Regions from separate parts of the Desulfosporosinus meridiei DSM 13257 genome, predicted to be linked through region 2. Evidence: riboswitches for the same ligand, from Rfam matches in the RefSeq annotation. Region 2 holds a riboswitch; each other region holds the start of a gene.
What was found. A riboswitch is a leader RNA that binds a small molecule or an ion and turns the genes downstream of it on or off. The one in region 2 is predicted to bind cobalamin.
Positions count from the first base shown of each region.

Region 1: it holds a riboswitch for cobalamin, as region 2 does, so the genes downstream of both, DESMER_RS02785 (class I SAM-dependent methyltransferase) here and DESMER_RS02100 (nitrogenase component 1) in region 2, are expected to answer to the same signal.
Region 3: it holds a riboswitch for cobalamin, as region 2 does, so the genes downstream of both, DESMER_RS17500 (energy-coupling factor ABC transporter permease) here and DESMER_RS02100 (nitrogenase component 1) in region 2, are expected to answer to the same signal.
Region 4: it holds a riboswitch for cobalamin, as region 2 does, so the genes downstream of both, DESMER_RS10565 (bifunctional cobalt-precorrin-7 (C(5))-methyltransferase/cobalt-precorrin-6B (C(15))-methyltransferase) here and DESMER_RS02100 (nitrogenase component 1) in region 2, are expected to answer to the same signal.

Region 1 is NC_018515.1:594,557-598,976, reverse strand. It holds gene DESMER_RS02795 (LysR family transcriptional regulator) at 1-300, opposite strand, end outside; gene DESMER_RS02790 (AraC family transcriptional regulator) at 634-1,512, opposite strand; gene DESMER_RS02785 (class I SAM-dependent methyltransferase) at 1,822-2,568, opposite strand; cobalamin riboswitch at 2,788-2,976, opposite strand; gene DESMER_RS02780 (DUF3842 family protein) at 3,034-3,447, opposite strand; gene DESMER_RS02775 (FmdE family protein) at 3,920-4,420, shown strand, end outside.
Region 2 is NC_018515.1:450,861-455,280, reverse strand. It holds gene DESMER_RS02110 (sensor histidine kinase) at 1-1,372, opposite strand, end outside; gene cobO (cob(I)yrinic acid a,c-diamide adenosyltransferase) at 1,690-2,220, opposite strand; gene DESMER_RS02100 (nitrogenase component 1) at 2,364-3,236, opposite strand; cobalamin riboswitch at 3,381-3,566, opposite strand; cobalamin riboswitch at 3,704-3,886, opposite strand; gene DESMER_RS02095 (NADH-quinone oxidoreductase subunit G) at 3,965-4,420, opposite strand, start outside.
Region 3 is NC_018515.1:3,799,695-3,804,114, forward strand. It holds gene cbiQ (cobalt ECF transporter T component CbiQ) at 1-445, opposite strand, end outside; gene DESMER_RS17495 (energy-coupling factor ABC transporter substrate-binding protein) at 442-738, opposite strand; gene DESMER_RS17500 (energy-coupling factor ABC transporter permease) at 735-1,526, opposite strand; cobalamin riboswitch at 1,870-2,056, opposite strand; gene DESMER_RS17510 (ribonuclease J) at 2,125-3,789, opposite strand; gene DESMER_RS23240 (DUF1540 domain-containing protein) at 4,155-4,292, shown strand.
Region 4 is NC_018515.1:2,297,441-2,301,860, reverse strand. It holds gene cobI (precorrin-2 C(20)-methyltransferase) at 1-419, opposite strand, end outside; gene DESMER_RS10565 (bifunctional cobalt-precorrin-7 (C(5))-methyltransferase/cobalt-precorrin-6B (C(15))-methyltransferase) at 419-1,669, opposite strand; cobalamin riboswitch at 1,832-2,015, opposite strand; partial or broken gene DESMER_RS10560 (Uma2 family endonuclease) at 2,223-2,801, shown strand; gene DESMER_RS10555 (B12-binding domain-containing radical SAM protein) at 2,879-4,225, opposite strand; gene DESMER_RS10550 (helix-turn-helix domain-containing protein) at 4,271-4,420, opposite strand, start outside.

The sequences.
Region 1 (4,420 bases), 140 kb from region 2:
GGCATAATGCTGGGTAGAGATGGAGCAAAGCTGACGGGAAGGTTTTTTATTCAAGTAACGCTGTTCCAGCAGTCCCGCCTGCTCCACCACCTGCCGGGCATAGCCAAGAAACTCGGCACCATCCACGGATAAAGTAATTCCTTTGGAAGTACGGATAAAAAGCTCAACACCGATTTCTGCTTCCAGTTCTTTGACGGCACTGGACAAACTCGGCTGGGTAATATACAGCCTTTTTGCCGCCTCGTTAATAGAGCCGCAGTTAACAACTTCAATCATATACTTTAATTGCTGGAGAGTCATTTTTGTATCCTGCCTTTGTTATGAAAAATTTCTGCATTTCTCCTTCACGTAGCAGGTCAAATTCGCCGACGTCGGCGAATTTGACCTAGTTCCTTCAAGGGCCTGCCGATTTCCATGGCAGAGGTATGCATGAATTCAGAAAGTCTCTTATTTAACTTTATTAGTCTCAGCCAAGATGTCAAGGGGGGTAGGTTCCATGCTGAAGTCGTAGATTTTGATTCCCACCTTTTTAATTCCTTTACTTACAGCATACGCCAGCGGGTTTCGGATGGTGAAGGCTTGGCTGGCAACCAATCCTTTGCCAACACGAATCTGTGCCTCGAAGCAACTAATTTATTTTTTCTTGATGGGGATATAAATATCGGCTACAGCCTGATTGGAATCCATGCCCCCGTTTCTATTTGTATAGAACTCAAAGGCATACTTTGTTTGATCAAAACTATAGTCACTTTTTTCAAACCACTCTTCGAAAACATATCTCAATGTCCTTTGGATTACCTCGGCAAAAGCTTGCTTATCGTTGGCCAAATCAGCAGGATCAGTGGTAAATACGGCATACTCCGCACTCGGAACTTCCACAGTCACCATACCCTGGGGGACAAAATCAAAATTATCCACCACCGGCCCGAAGAAGTAGGAAAGATCACCGTCTTTCTCTTCAGGATGAAACCACATGCCGATCTGATCGGCTCCACCTCCAGCCAGTTTGTCGTAATCCTCATAACTTACTGAGGAAAAATCGGAACCTAACCAATAAGCTCCCAATTTAATGAGCTCTGCCTTATTCCCTTCTCTCGGTGCTATGGAATAGCCTACTGCCTTAAACCCGTCTTTTTGGGCTATGGTTACCTGCATGTCTTTTTCCCCTTTCTTGTTACCTTTTATCCTCTGGCCCTTGGACCTGCGGTATGTGCTTGCGCTCATGCCAAATTCCCGGCGAAAGGCTTTGGAAAATCCGGAGGGCGTCTCAAAGCCTAAGGCCAAAGCAATATTGGTGATCTGTTCCCCATTGTCAAGCGCTTCCAGCGCTTTTTGCAAACGCCTTTTGCGTAAGTATTCACCTACAGGCATATCATTGCAAACTCGGAAAACGTGGCAAAAGTGGTAAAATGAATACCCCAGCAACTCAGCCAGCCGGCGTGGCGAGATGTCCTCACAGATATGAGCCTCGATGTAGTTGAGGCATCGTTCCATATCCGTTTTGTAGTTCATGCTTTTACCACCTCACAGCTACATTATAGCAAAGCAACCTTTGATTGACTTTTCCATCCTTGCGGAGTTTTGCTGATATACAAAACTTGGCTTGCGCCCAAAGACACTGTCTTTGCACGAATTAACCTCCTTGCAGTCCTCGGACACAGGCGGAAGCCTTAGTTGCAGTTATGCTGCTGAAAGTATGCAACGCAAGTTATACTTTCTGATCAGTATTTAAAAAGACCCACAGTAAAAACCATGGGTCTTTTCTTTTCCAGGAACTATTTCTTTGGATTTGCAGGCTGCAAGGATTATTGCGAAGAGGGTTTATTTTTCTCCACCGACTAAAAACAGAGGGGTAGACCTATACACAACCTTGTCGTCCTCATTCCAAACCTTGTCGGAAATGTTTGTGTTAATAAAAATTTCTTTGAATCCCACTTCAAGCAAAGCACCTACATCCCAGTGAGGACGCAGGCGGGAACTTAGGAAGAGATCTTTGGCTATCCGCTCCCCTTCTTGCGGGTCAACATGTCCTGGGCGATGAATCCCTCTCCGTTCAGCCTCAGCCATGTCTTCCAGGTAGCTAGCCTGTCGTTCGGGGTCGTGCAAGCGCAAGCTCCAATTGGCATCGAAAACCAGCAACCTCCCTCTACGCTTGAGAACCCTATACCATTCTCTGTAGGCAGTCTGAGGATCATAAAGAGTCCACGTCAGATTTCGGCAAAGAATCAGATCAAAGGTATTATCGGCAAACGGAAGCGTATGAGAATCCATGACCAGGAATTCTGCATGCAAACCCAACTGTTCCAGATTCTTCTGCGCTTCCAGCAGCATGTTTTGGGAACAGTCTACAGCCGTTACATTAAACCCCATTTCCGCCGTCAGGAGAGTAAAAAAACCTGGTCCGGTGCCGATATCCAGCACTCTTAGGGGATTACCCGCCGGTCTATAGTGCTCAAGCAAATCTGACCAGGCTAGTTTCTTAAAGCTGTTCACCTCTTGCCATATTCCTTCACTGTAGCGGGAGGCTTCCCCCTCCCAATATTTTTCAATCCTATTTTGCATGTCCATTGCTTTCACTCCGTTTCTTCAAATCATAGGTCTGCTTGAGATCCTCCCCGCCTCAGAGGAGAGTCATCAATTAAATTAAAAATGACAAGTCGCGAAGTTTAGTTTGAAGAACAATAAAAAAAGCTCTCTACCTCCCTGAAAGGGTAAAAAGCTTAACCTGCATCAGGTACTTACAGTAACCCGAAAACAAAGTCCACCCCCCTAACACCCCGTAAGGTAGTTTTAACCCTGGCTTAAGCAGGTCTCCTGGCTCAAGATCATCGTCTGCTCACGTCTTCCCGGAAACATTTCCGGTGACACAGGTGAGAAAACTCCCTCATACAGTGGCGGGCACCGCGTCAGCTTCTACTGACTTCCCTTTTCAATTCCTTCCTTCAGGAAAGAATCACTTATTCCAGTATTATTTTGTCTATATTACCACAAAACAGAAGATTCTGTATAGACTGAAGCCTCTATACTCCTTTACTATTTGGTACTCATTCGTTCCTCCACCTCGTTCACCAAAGCTTCTATCTGGTGAGGGAGAGGGCTGCGGGGTATGCCCACCAGCTGAATGCTTCCGCGTTGGATGGGCAGCAGTAACTTTTCTGCTTGGCTGGCAGAAAGAGCCGCAGCTATGCCGGAGGTTATTTCTCCCAACATTCCGTAGACCAACATGATTCCTATAGATCCAACAATAATGTCTACCCGATCTGCATTGTAGCAAATGGCCGACTCCCCGGAAGCCCCTTCTGTAGCTCCTGCCCGCACCATTGCACCCGTAGCAAGAGCATTTGTTCCCAGGGCCAGAATATTAAGTTCAGGGAATCGCTTGCGCAGCTGCTCCACAATATGTTTGCCAATACCTCCGCCCTGTCCGTCAATAACTGCTATCCGCATCATACTCTCCTCATTTTTTGCTCCAAATTTTTGGGGAGGTGTACGCCTTCAGGCATCTGCCCTTAGGGTTTTGCTGCCCTTTAACACAATAAAAGACCACCAAGCAGACTCTACTGAGCCAAACCTCCATGGTCTTGCATCCCCTTCATGAGTTTGCATTACGGTATTAATCCTTTCCGCGTCAGCTTCCAGTAATTTCATCTTACCATGAAATAGCAAAAAATGTATAGCCCAAAATATCTTCTCAGAAAAACATTTTTATGTAATACTGCCTTTCCTCTATTGATCGTTTTAATTATTTTGAAAATTTCCGGCAGGAATTCAAAGGATCTTGTAGAATACTAATTTTTATCATAAGTACACCCATTCATGAAGGTGTTGGTGAAGACCATGGAGGTCTGACTTGGATAGGTCAGTTTTCCCTTGGTCTTTTTTATTATGAAATTTAATATGAAAAAGGGGGATTAAATTTATGTGCAGAGTCCAAACACAGTGGGAAAGAGCAGTAGAATTTCACGGGCATGAGTGCCCAGGGCTGGCAATCGGCTACAAAGCTTGCGAAGCCGCCATTAAGAAGCTGGGGATTCGGTTTTCTGCGGATGAAGAAATTGTCTGCGTCACTGAAAACGATGCTTGCGGAGTTGATGCTGTACAGGTGATCACCGGCTGTACTTTTGGTAAAGGGAATCTTTTGTACAAAGGCACAGGCAAAATGGCCTTCAGCTTTTTTAACCGCTCCAATGGCGAAAGCCTGAGAATGATAGTAAAGCCTTTAAATGAAGAAATGGATCGCCAGCAACGTCAAGAATATCTTCTAAACTCACCTGCTGAAGAACTTTTTAACTTCTCCAAGCCGTCCTTTGAGTTACCCGAAAAGGCCAGACTCTTTACTACCGTAATTTGTGAGAATTGCGGAGAAGGGGTTCCCGAGCACAAGCTGCGCATGAATGACAGCAAAAAAGTGTGCCTGGAC
Region 2 (4,420 bases):
TAAAAATTGGAGGGACAAAGAAGAGATCAAAGGCAATCGTTCCCATTAAGGCCGTTGCAATGGCTGGCAGAGTCCCCCAGCGAGCAGCACTGATTAGAATAGGAAGTACGTAAGCTAAGGAAATATTAACCAGGCCAAAAAAAGGACTTAATCCCCTAAAAAATAAGGTCATGAGAGTAATCATCAGGCCTGAGACCAAATAAGGAATAATCTGTGGAAAAATCCTCTGCTGAGTCTTAGCTCCAGTATCTTCGTTTTTCTTCAATCTATGAATTTGCGACAGGCCTACCTCCTGCTTATTCCCAGGGATAACATGGATGCTAATTCCTTGACTTTGTCGAATTACCTTGTCCACGACGGATCCATGCAAGATCTCCCAAAAACGGGTATGCTCGGGCTTGCCAATAATTATCTGGGATACATTGCGTTTTTTGGCTGCTTCTAGAATTGCCTCAGCAACACCGTTCCCTGTTAAACCAATAATTTCCGCACCTAATTCCTCCGCCAAACGGAGATTTTTAGCCATAGAATCTTTTTCTGCCTCACTACTGGGGAAGCGGCGCAGAGTTTCCACATGGACGGCTAATAACTCCCCTTGTACTTTCTCTGTCATTCTTTTAGCTATCCGAATTAACTGCGCTGAAAAGGGACTGGCACTTATGCAGACCAAAATCTTCTCTCCTGTAGGCCAGGGTACGGCTATCCCGTGGACTCTCCGATAAGATTCCAGCTGACGATCTACGCGTTGCGCAGTATAGCGGAGAGCTAATTCTCTCAAAGCGTTAATATTGCCCATCCGAAAGAAATTTTTAAAGCCCTCTGTTTCCTGATCGGGAACATGCACCTTACCATCTTTTAGCCTTTGAATTAACTCCTCGGGGGGAATATCGATCAACTGAATTTGGGAGGCTATTTCTAGCATCTGGTCAGGTACTGTCTCTCCTACAGTTACCCCAGTAATTTGAGCTACGATATCATTCAGGGTTTCTAAGTCCTGAATATTCATTGTCGTATATACATTGATGCCTTCTGACAATAATTCTTTGACATCCATATAACGTTTTTTATGCCGTGATCCCTCTGCGTTCGTATGAGCCAATTCATCAATTAAGACAAGTTGTGGATGCCTTGTCAAGACAGCTTCCAGATCCATTTCTCGAGAAATCTTACCCTTATAGTTCAGATATCTTGTGGGAATGACCGTTAATTTCTGAACCATTGCCTCAGTATCTGTTCTACTGTGAGTCTCAACGAAACCCACAACGACATCTATACCTTCTGACAACCTTCCTATAGCCGCTTCTAACATGGCATAAGTTTTTCCAACCCCGTATGCTGCTCCTAAGAATATTGTAAGTTTTCCCTTTGGCATCCTTATCACCCTCATTATTTACGGTCTAGATCATTATTGTCTGACAAACTTAAACAAACATACTAAATGCAGCCTTAATTATAGTGCTTTTGTACATATAAATGATGTAAAAATTTAAGTAAAGAGCATAAAAAAAAAATAAAGATCGCATTCTATTTGATAATATAGAAAAATACTGCGGACAGCAAATCCGACTCTTGTAAAAATCGAGGCGTAACCTCTAATGTTTTTAACGGCTTTGATTAAAGTGGGGCGCTAAAGAGCTTGAAAAACAAGCTTTTTACCGCCCCACGATCTTTATTAGGCACAGACAAATTTTAATATTCAATTCCCACTCGCGCCATTATGCCCTTTTCCATGGGATGTTTGAGAGAGGTTATTTCTGAGACATAATCCGCTAATTCGATTAACTTTACTGGAGCATCTCTCCCTGTCAAAATCAGTTCGAGTTTTTTAGGTTTGTTCTTTACTGCCTCAACTACTTCCGCCAGCGGTAGAAAACGATAATTCACAGCAGCCATAATCTCATCCAGGATGACCATGTCCCACTCCTCGCTCATGATTGCCTCAATAGCATAATTCAGACAAACCCGCATTTCTCTTTTCAAACTACCTGTTTCTTCATCGCTCATTTCCCAAACAAATTTGTCATTTTCTTTGTAACGAAAGATTTGAAAGTGGGGTTCTAAGGCGGCGATAACTTTCATTTCTCCGGTATCCCATCCTTTTAAAAATTGAACCATATTAACCTTAAGTCCCTGCCCATAGGCTCTGATTCCTAACCCAATTGCTGCCGTGGTCTTACCCTTTCCAGCACCGGTATAAATATGGATAAGTCCTTGTTCCATGCTTTTGTCTCCCTTCTTTTGACTTAGTACTTAAAACTTGTCCAATCATGAGACTCTACTTCTACAAGGCGGAGTGGTACCCCAATACAACAAAGAATTTGATATTCTCGCCCTTGTAAGGTACGCTCCTCCAATATTAAAAGTTATCCTGCGATAAAAGAAGCTAAATAGTCATAGCCTCTTTTTCCGATATACTCGTAATCCATCCCAGTATAGATAGATCCGCTCAAGCCTACTTGTGGAATAGACACATATTGGGCAGAGCCTGGGCCCAGGAGTCTCTGATAAAGCGGGTCACCAACAATGATATCCGGCCGTATTATTTCGATCCACCGGGCAAGGGCTTCCTTGTCTTCAAACAAGTGGACATGGGAAAGCGACTTTTCCTGATAAACTTTCTCCATTCGCCTATCCATTTTTATCAGGCTGGCTGTTTTAACATAGTTAAGCCCAAAGTCATTAAGCAGACAAGCAGCCATGCAAGAAGCAAAGAGGGGTTCACCTATCACGACGGCGCTTTGTCCAGACTGTGGCTTCCTGGTGGGGGCATATCTTTCCTGACTTGTTAAGCTTTGCGGAAGGCCTGGGATCTCACCCAAAACTTTAAACAACTGCCGCATACCCCATAAACCTACCGGTACATTCAAACTATAAGGTATCGAATATTCTATTTCCATATACCGAGCAAGACCTAGCCCCTCATGGGATACGACAAGGTTTAAGGCTGCTGAGGACATTTTTCTATAGGTCTCCAAGCCAATTTTCTCTAAGGGCGAGCAATTGATTTCCAAACCTAGTTTACCCAGTTCGTCAATGATTTCGAAAAAATGGGATTCTTCGCCCAGACTTAGAGGGGTATACCCAATAATATTTACTTGATTTATCTTCTTTTCCCTCCTTTGCCGAAACGTAAGATCAATAAGGTATTGTGAATACCTGTCAAACATAGATATACTGAATTTTTCCGATTCCTTCGGATCACTTTCCTCCAATCCAGGAACTTGAAGTAGTTGCATAAGAACTCCCTCCTCCAGTGGTTCTTATCTACTGTACTCACTAAAAGATTCGACAATAAAAAACCTCTCAACCGATAGTCGAGAGGCTAAACGCTGAAAAATATTGCTCAGCACAAATAAAACCTCCTCCATCGCTCGTGGATTTGTGGCATAGAGCTTTAGGCAGGTCTTCTGACTTCAGGTCATCAATGATTCACACCTTCCCAGTCTTAACCAGTGGCATAACTGAACCATTTCCCCATCACAGCGGCGGGACCATGCAGGAATTACACCTGCTTCCCTTTTAAACCAAAGTTCTCAAACTTTAGTACCTAAATCTATTAGTTTTTAATTGTCTATCTGACCCTACGGCAATTATGCAGTACATTCCTCCGCTCTCTAATTGCATTGGTAGAGCAGCTCCCTGTAATAAATGAAGCCCTCCAGAAATGAAGGGCTAAACAGCAAGTCCCTCCACCCATCTTCCGTGAGTAAAGCATAAGCAATCAGGTCTCCTGGCTCAGGTTCCTCGTAAACTGCCTCCTTCTCAAGTTTCCTCAGTGGATGTGGCAGTAACTCCCCATTACAGTGGCGGGACCGCGTCGGATTTCAACCGACTTCCCTGTTACAATTTTTCAGTAAGAAAAATCTCTTGCTTATCTATATAAATTGGCAAACTAAACTTATCATAAAGGCGACCCTCGGTCAAGTGTCTGCTACAAGCAAGACAGAAACCACTTAGTAAAGGCCTATTTTTCCAGCATATTTATCTTTTCTAGTATATTGCCTAAACCTAGAAACTCCGCCCAGCTAACTTGAATAAACTCACCATCTTGATTGATGAAAGGCAACTCCGTCCGGTGAGGGTTATAACTAAAATCAGCGCCCATACGCCCTTTAAGACAAAGCGGTCGGCCATTGGCAGCCGATTTTGCTATAACCCCAACAACTTTGCCATGTTTTGAGTTAATAACAAATTTACAGCCGTAATCGCAAAATGTACAGGTTACTTCTTCTGTCGTAAACTCCCACACTCTGCCTTTACCTACCATACTCTTATCCACAAGAGCTCCCACTGGACAGATTGCTACGCATCTATTGCAATAAACACAAGCCGAATCCTTTAAGTCGGTGTCCATAAAAGTTGAAATCTTAGTCTCAAATCCACGATTTGCAAAACTAATTACACTGCGTTCCGCTACTTC
Region 3 (4,420 bases), 1.5 Mb from region 2:
GTACTTTCATTTTGTGGAGTAATGTAATAAGCTCGGTCAGTGGAGTCGTTAGTGCCAAAAAGTAAAGACAGGACACTGCTCCTAGTGATCTTAGAAAGAGATTAATAGCTGTGATTAAATCAGGATAACGGATCCCAATAGTTATGCTAGTAAATGTGTGAGCAAACCAGTATCCAGAAGGATCGGTAGAGAGGGAAAATGCAATAGTCAAAACGCTAATTAAGAGAAAAGAAAGAGGAATTGCTAAAAGCTTTGCTAAAAGTCGAGTTGGGATGCCTGCTTTTAGTATAATTCCTCCTGACATTAAAGCCAATACTAATAGAGGGGTAAGCATTGTTTCAGACATAAGACAAATAATCATCGTAAGAATTGCAAAAAGTGACTTTTCTAAAGGATGAATAGTTGCTAGTTTGTTGTTATAAGCGTATGAATCTATAGCTATCACGCTTGATCCCTCTTATTAGCCATCTGTTTACCCTTCGAGTACCCTAGATAATAAAAGACAAATCCACTACCTATTGCTGCCTGCAAGGCAAACAATAAGGATTCAATCTCACCGCTAGGTGGCTCCCATATAGACTCAAACCAAGGAGTGTAATCAGCATTAAGTTCCATAATTGCATCTGAAGCCAGACCGTCTGCACCACCAAACTCTGAACCTCTCGCTATATATAAGGGAAGAACGGCCAATAACACAACAAACAGAAGAATTACCATGTTTTTGGTGAAGAGTTTCATGCCTCTTTTACCCCCCGTTTCCGTTTCATAGAAGATATGGCGTTGCCAGTGAATGCACTTAGAACCTGTAACTCTTTTTGACTATATGCCATGAGAATATTAAACACCATAACTGTGAGTAGTCCTTCACTTATCGCCAAGGGAATCTGAGTGAAGGCAAAAATGCTCATAAACTTAAGTATCGAGGCAGAGACACCTGAAGCTGCAGGAAAAGCTAACCCCAACTGAATTGAAGTAGTAATATAGGTCATCAAATCACCTAAAGTTGCAGCCATAAAAATTGACAACCATTGGGGTGCACCAAGCCTTTTTAAACCTCTGTAAATGCCGTAGGAGACAAACGGACCAACAATTCCCATGGAAAAGGTGTTTGCTCCTAATGTAGTTATTCCTCCATGTGCTAATAATAGCGCCTGAAAAATTAAGACGATCATCCCTAAGACTGACATTGCTGCGGGCCCAAATAAAATAGCGCCTAAGCCTACACCCGTGGGATGAGAGCAGCTGCCAGTAACAGATGGAATCTTCAAGGCAGACAAAACAAAAGCAAAGGCTCCTGCCATCCCAAGCAGCATCTTCAAATTAGGATAGAGTGTAACTGTTTTTTTGATGGATCGTACACCGGCAAGAACAAAGGGAATCATAACTATCCACCAGAAAGCCGCCCAATTAAAGGGTAAAAACCCTTCCATGATGTGCATCGCATAGACATTATTAGGGAAAAGCATATATATCGACATAACATAAGCTACCAACAACCCAATATGCTTTGTTTTTCGTATACTCATAGTTTTAACACTCCTTTTCACGTTAAAACGTAAAAACTCTCTGTAGTTTCTAATAAATCAAAAACAAGGTCTTCTGATATCTTCACCCCTCCTCAACTAAAAAAATAAAGAGACAACCTTACTTTACTCTCTCTGATAGACAGTAAAGTAACGGTTATCTCGGACGGTGCGTTCTCTTCCGCTTTCAAGTCGCATTCGCATGTTTGAAAGCAGATCCCGCTTGAACAAGACACTAACCTGCAGGTAGTTTCCCTCGAGAAACTATATGTACGATAAAAATAATCAAAGCCCCCCAAGAATGGAGGGCTGAATTAACAAAATCCCTGCCACCCATCCATCGTGAGTTAAAGCATTCAAGCAATCAGGTCTCCTGGCTAAGGTTCCTCGTTCTATGCCTCCTTCCCAAGTTTCCTCAGTGGATATGGCAAAGAACTCCCCGTTACAGTGGCGGGACCGCGCCGGAATCACACCGGCTTCCCTGTTTTTTGATTTTTCAGCAAAGAAAAATCATTTGCTCGAAATATTTGATTATTATAAATTTAACACGAATGATCTTTAACGTCAAGTAAGATTTAAAAAGACTTTGTCAACTTGCTACCTATTCTACTTCTTGAATAATTGGCAAGATCACAGGTCTGCGGCGAGTTTTTTCGTAGAAATGCTTACTTAAAGTATCTCTAATCTGGTTCTTGAAGACAGCCCATTCAGTAACCCTGTTTTCCCTGCAACGAGCCATGGTTTGTTTAACTTTTTGTTTGGCTTCATCTAACATGGTTTCGGACTCCCGAACATACACAAATCCACGGGTTACAACATCGGGTCCCGATACTATAGCGCCGCTGGCACGACTTATAGTCATGACGACAATAAGAATACCGTCTTGGGAAAGCTGTTTGCGATCTCGCAATACAATATTCCCCACATCTCCGATACCCAACCCGTCGATTAAGACTTTACCAGCCATGACTTTGCTGCCTAATGCCGCCCCATGCCGAGTAAATTCAACTACGCCGCCGTTTTCAGTAATGAAAATATTTTCTCTGGGAATGCCCAGCTGTTCTGCTAATTGGGCATGTTTGATTAACATGCGATACTCTCCGTGCACAGGCATAAAATACTGCGGGCGAACCATGCTCAGCATTAGTTTCTGCTCTTCTTGGCTTGCATGACCCGAGACATGCATACCTTCAGCCGATTCGTAAATCACATTAGCACCCAGTTTGAACAATTGGTCAACAGTCTTAGCAACTGATTTCTCGTTACCCGGAATAGGGCTCGCTGAAATGATTACAGTATCCCCGGGTTGAATCGCGACATGCCGATGATCATGGTTAGCCATTCGAGTCAAAGCAGACATCGGCTCTCCTTGGCTTCCTGTTGTTAAAATACAAGCCTGATTCCCCGGTAAGCCAATAATCTCATCAATATCAATTAGGGTTCCTTCCGGGATATCCAGATACCCTAGTTCTTCAGCAATTCCAACAATATTAACCATGCTTCTTCCCACCACTGCTACTTTTCGGTTTGTGTTTACAGCAGCAGTAATCGCTTGTTGGAGTCGATAAACGTTCGATGCAAAGCTAGCTAAAATAACACGATCTTTGGCATTCCGGAAGGCTTCATCAATCATTTCTCCGACATGACTTTCAGATGGAGTAAATCCAGCTCTTTCAACATTAGTACTGTCAGACAGTAAGCATAGAACTCCCTTGTCCCCCAGCTCTGAAAATTTATGAATGTCTAGTATCTCACCTGACACAGGGGTATGATCCAGCTTAAAATCTCCTGTCACAACAACAGTTCCTAATGGGGAATGGATAGCAATCGAAACCGAATCCGGTATGCTGTGATTTACACGAATAAACTCAATTCGGAAAACTCCAAGCTTTATTACATCACGGGGCTGAACAACGGTAGCCTGTATATTGCTAAGGTTGTTTTCTTTCATCTTGGATTGAATAATACCTAAAGTCAAACGTGTTCCAAATACCGGCACATCCACATCTCTTAAAAGATAAGGCAATGCACCAATATGATCTTCGTGCCCATGGGTTAATAAGATCCCAAGCAGCATTTCTTTGTGCTCAATTAAGTATGTGTAGTCTGGTATTACAATGTCTATTCCGAGCATGTCTTCATCCGGAAACGCTAATCCTGCATCAACTAGCACCATTTGGTTGTCATAGCGGATCACTGTCATATTTTTTCCAATTTCACCAAGTCCACCTAATGGGATAATCTGCAATTTATGCTCTTTTGGCAATCAAACCACCTCCTATTTTGTGTTTCTTTATATCTCATGTGCCCAAAAAGCTAACGGGATTCTCCCGGTTTCTTAGCAGCCCAAAATTTAAGCAACAAAAAAGACGCGAAATAACAAAACGAACACAATGACGCCCAGTGTTCGCCAATACTTCGATAATCATCTATGAAACTAGCCGCACAATAAAGATAATATATTATAGCGCGAAAACCGAAGGCTTGCAAGTTCGATCATCATCTCCTAAAATTCCTTAATTGCTCAATTCTGACATGATCCGTGTATTAAAAACCAAGATTCGGGAACGATATTTTAAGAGCATATTACTTCATAAACTTTCTGACTAGTAATAGAAAGGTGGAATAGTCATGACCAATGTTGTTTGTAGTGCAATCAAATGTCATCATAATGAGGATGGCCATTGTCAACTCGAGACATTAAGTGTAACCTCCAGCTTAATGGATCGTGAAGCAGAGTGTGCTTTTTATGAACCCGGAGATAAATAACCCCTTTTCTTCTAACCTAAACTTATCTCTCTCATTAAGTCATCACCTTTGATTGGTGATGACTTATTCCGATGACTCAGAATACTTATATTAAGCTCAGAAAGCTAATAAACCCCTGCTTGCAGAGG
Region 4 (4,420 bases), 1.8 Mb from region 2:
GCTGCGGCAGCCATGGCTGTTATTCCGGGGATAGTTTTAATGCATTCCTGGGGTAATTGTTCCTGAAGAATATTAAGCAAATAACTGTAGGTACTATACAGGGATGGGTCGCCTAAGGTAATGAAGGCTACTGATTTACCCTGCTTTAATTCTGCCAAAATGGCTTCAGCTCCAGTTTGCCAAGCTTTTGCTAAAACCTGCTGATCAGCAGTCATCGGCATTTCTAGTTCCATTAAACGAGCATCTGAGGGACAATGAACTTTAGCTATATCCCAAGCCACACTTTCTCGATCCATCTTGGATTTTGGAACGGCTACTAAATCGACGGATTTTAGTACTTCGACAGCTTGTAAGGTCAAGAGTTGAGGGTCACCGGGACCGACTCCGACTCCATAGAATTTCCCCCATGATATATTCATCACTTTTCCCCTTTTCTTGCTGAGATAATAAAGATTGGATTCAATGCTTGAGCCATATGCAAGGTTTGTACTGTTTTCCAGCGGACAGCTTGAATAGAAATCGTGTCAATATCCTGATAGTTGTAATCCGTGAGCAATTTTAACCCTTGGGCAACAGTTTCTATGGTTACTGCTGTGATCACGATCCTTCCCCCTTTAATCAGGGGAACTGTTTGTAGTATTTCCGACAGTCTGCCGCTGCTGCCGCCGATGATACAGACATCCACCGGAGGCAGCTCTCCGAAGACATCGGGAGCGGCTCCTGGAATTAGCCGAAGATTTGGAACTGCAAACTTTTCTTGATTAGCTAGAATTAGTTCCTGAGCCTCCGTATTGTGTTCGATGGCGTATACCACACCTTCAGAAGCCAGACCGGCAGCTTCAATACTTATACTCCCCGTGCCCGCACCGATGTCTACAACGCGATCCTTTGTAGAAATTTGGGCTTTGGCCAGGACTTGGACGCGGATTTCCGCTTTGGTCATGGGAACCTTGCCCCTTAAGAACTCCTCGTCTGGTATTCCCAGACTTAACTTTGTACCTCTCTTAGGGGGATAGGAATCAGATGGTTGGTTATTAGAGATACTCGTTTGCTTAGAATCCGGATGAAGAATGACAATGGCATTCTTTAGCAAGGTCTCTTCCTGAGCCAACTTCTCTGCATCCATTGTTGCCCAAAATTCCTCCGGATAAGCCAGGGCATTTCCTATGGATATCTGCGGATTATTTCCCTGCTCCAGATAAAATTGAGCAATTGCCTGGGGAGTGTTTTCCCCACCGGTCAGAACCGCTGTCGGACGGGTTATCACTTGAGGTAATACTGACAGCTCGCGGCCATGAACACTGGCAAAGTCTGCCTCCTGCCAAGCAAGCTCAGCTCTGGCAAAGGCAAACTGCAGAGAACTAATCCCCGGATGTACATCGATCCTCTCCTCGGGAAACTCTTTCTTAAGTCTGGGTAAAAAACTAAAAAACCCTGGATCACCGGAGACGAGAACTCCAATAACGTTCTTTTCCGTTAATGCGCTTCGGATCACTTCTATACTCCTGGCCAGATTACCGGACAGGACATAGGTTTGTCCCGTGAAATCTGGAAAGAGTTCCAGAGCCCTAGATCCTCCGATCAAGATTTCGCAGTTCTTCACAAGTTCATTAATCGCGGGTGGCAACCATTCCGGCCTCCCAGGGCCAATGCCGATCACCTGTAACATTCATTACCCTTCTTCCCTAATGTTGATGTTTTAGTACTTGTTAGCCTTCTGTCAGGCGGCTTCGGTCTATTTTCGCTTTTTTCAGTATAGTATAAAAAAACGAGCCTGAGCGGCTCGTATGGTTTACCCAAATAAACACACACATCTCCTATCGCTCGTAGGTTGGTGATGCTACTTAAGGCAGGTTTCCTGGCTTCAGATCATCATTCTCTCCATTAATCATGTCTAATAACACAACTAGGCGAAGAAAACTCCTTGTTTACAGTGGCGGGACCGCGCCGGATTTTCACCGACTTCCCCTCTTAGATCCTTTAAATTCAAAGGAACCTTAAGCATAACAATATTAATTTAACAAATTGAGTCTTAACAATAATGAGTTATTCTATAAGTATATACTAAATTCCTCTATTTCAAAATAATTTGTTAAAAACATTATAATATTCACAAAGTTTATTCAAATACATGTCATTCCGGTATTCTTATTATGTTCTTGTTCTACGTAAGCGGATATGTTAGATTATTGATAGGAAATAAATGGAACGGAGGGATTTCCTTGGGTAAGAATCTAAAGTACAATCAACGATTGTTTACATACCCAGACTACCTCACGTGGCCAGATGATGAGCGCTGGGAATTAATTAACGGCAAAGCTTACAATATGACTCCCGCCCCTTCTCGTAAGCATCAAGAGATTTCTGGTCAGTTACATACTCTATTCAACAATTATATGAAATGAAAACAATGCAGAGTTTACGCTGCCCCCTTCGATGTACGTTTACCCCAAGTACATGAGAGTGCTGATCAAACATCTACTGTCGTACAACCTGATATTGTAATCATTTGTGACAAACATAAATTAGACGATCGGGGTTGTATAGGAAGTCCAGACTTGGTTATTGAGATAACTTCACCCTCTACGTTTCAAAAAGACCTTAAAGATAAATTTAATCTTTATGAAAAAGTTGGGGTTCGTGAGTACTGGATCGTTCACCCGGAGGAAAAGACTATTTCGGTTTTCCAACTTACTAAGTAAGGAAAATTTAGCCGCCCGGAAGTGTATATTGAGGAAGATTCAATCGTCGTAGGCATTTTTCAAGATCTTATAATAGATTTGCAGGATGTTTTTTCTTAACTCATAAGGAAAGAAAATAGAACCGAAGAACAGTGGCATGTTGTAAGTAAACAAGCCACTGTTCTTCGGTTAAGAGCTTACTCAATATGATAAGAAAGCTTCCTTGCTAATCTACCAACAGAACTCATAAAACCCAAACTAGCAATTTTAGAAATTAATTTCCCAAATTTACGATAGATTAAACTAAATAACAGATATGGCACTTTTTGCTTCGGATGGTCAGGTATTCTTTTAAAAATATTTTTAAATGAGTAGAACTCTTTGTAAATCCACAAATACCCCTCTAGTAATTCTTTCTGACTCATCTGTTTAGGGGAAAAGACAACGTTGGCAGTGTTATAATGGCTTAAATCAAAATCAACAATCCTTCCCTCTGAAAAGAACCTTTCATATAAAATTGTACCTGGATACGGTGTGAGAATGTGAGCTGTCATTGTTTCGACTTTGTTTTTAACCAACCAGTCCAGAGTGTTTTGAAAAACTTGGGGAGAATCATGATCAAAACCAAAGACAAGGCTGGCATTTACCATAATACCTCGCTTATGCAGCTCATGAATCAAGCGCTCATAATTTTCTCGTTTATTTTGGAACTTTTGAACACTTCGAATGGACTGTTCATTAATTGACTCGAAGCCAATAAATAGGCTTTGACAACCACTCTCTTGCATTTGATCTAATACATCCAGATGATTGAGTATATTAGCAGATACAGCTGCATTCCATTTGAGACCAAGGGGTTTAATTTCCTCAAGAAATGCTCTGGTCCAGCCAATATCCCCAATAAGGTTATCATCAATGAACATGACGTGTTTGGTTTTTAGCTGTTTTATCTCCTCAAGGACATTGGCTATTGGCCGATTGCGATATTGATGATGTACATAATCGCAGCTATTATAGCAGAATTCACATTTAAAGGGGCATCCACGGCTGGCAACAATGATATTAGTATAGAGGTATTTTCCAGAGGGAGTTAGACTCCAGCGTGGAATAGGTATTTTGCTGGGATCAGCTATTATCGTGGAATAATACTTAGGTTTTAGTTGACCTAGACTTACGTCGGAAAGAATATCAAGCCAAAGGTTTTCAGCCTCTCCGATACAAATAGAATCCGCAAACTGTAAGGCTTCTTCAGGATTTGCACTGACATGAATCCCGCCCAGGATGACTGGGACCTTTTTCTTGCGATAATACTCAGCAATTTGATACCCTCGATTAGAAGTATCAATATTCACTGTAATTCCAACTAGATCTGGGGAATCCTCTAAGTTAAGTAGATTAGCATTTTCATCTTCAATGATTATTGAATGTTCCTTCGGAGTAAGAGCAGCTAATACTAATAGGGACAAGGAAGGTGACATTAAGCGTTTAAATTCTGAATCCATGGGTCTAAGACTCATTTTTGGCTGGATTAATTTAATTTTCATTCCATTGCCCTTTCTTTTTACTTAAAGATCCCAACTTGATTATCATTAATTGTCTTGGTCATTTTTGTATTCTAAAATATCTCCAGGCTGACATTCTAAAGCTTTACAAATCCCCTCTAACGTTGTTAATCGAATCGCTTTGGCTTTCCCATTTTTTAGAATAGAAAGGTTAGCCATTGTTATTCCAACTCTCTC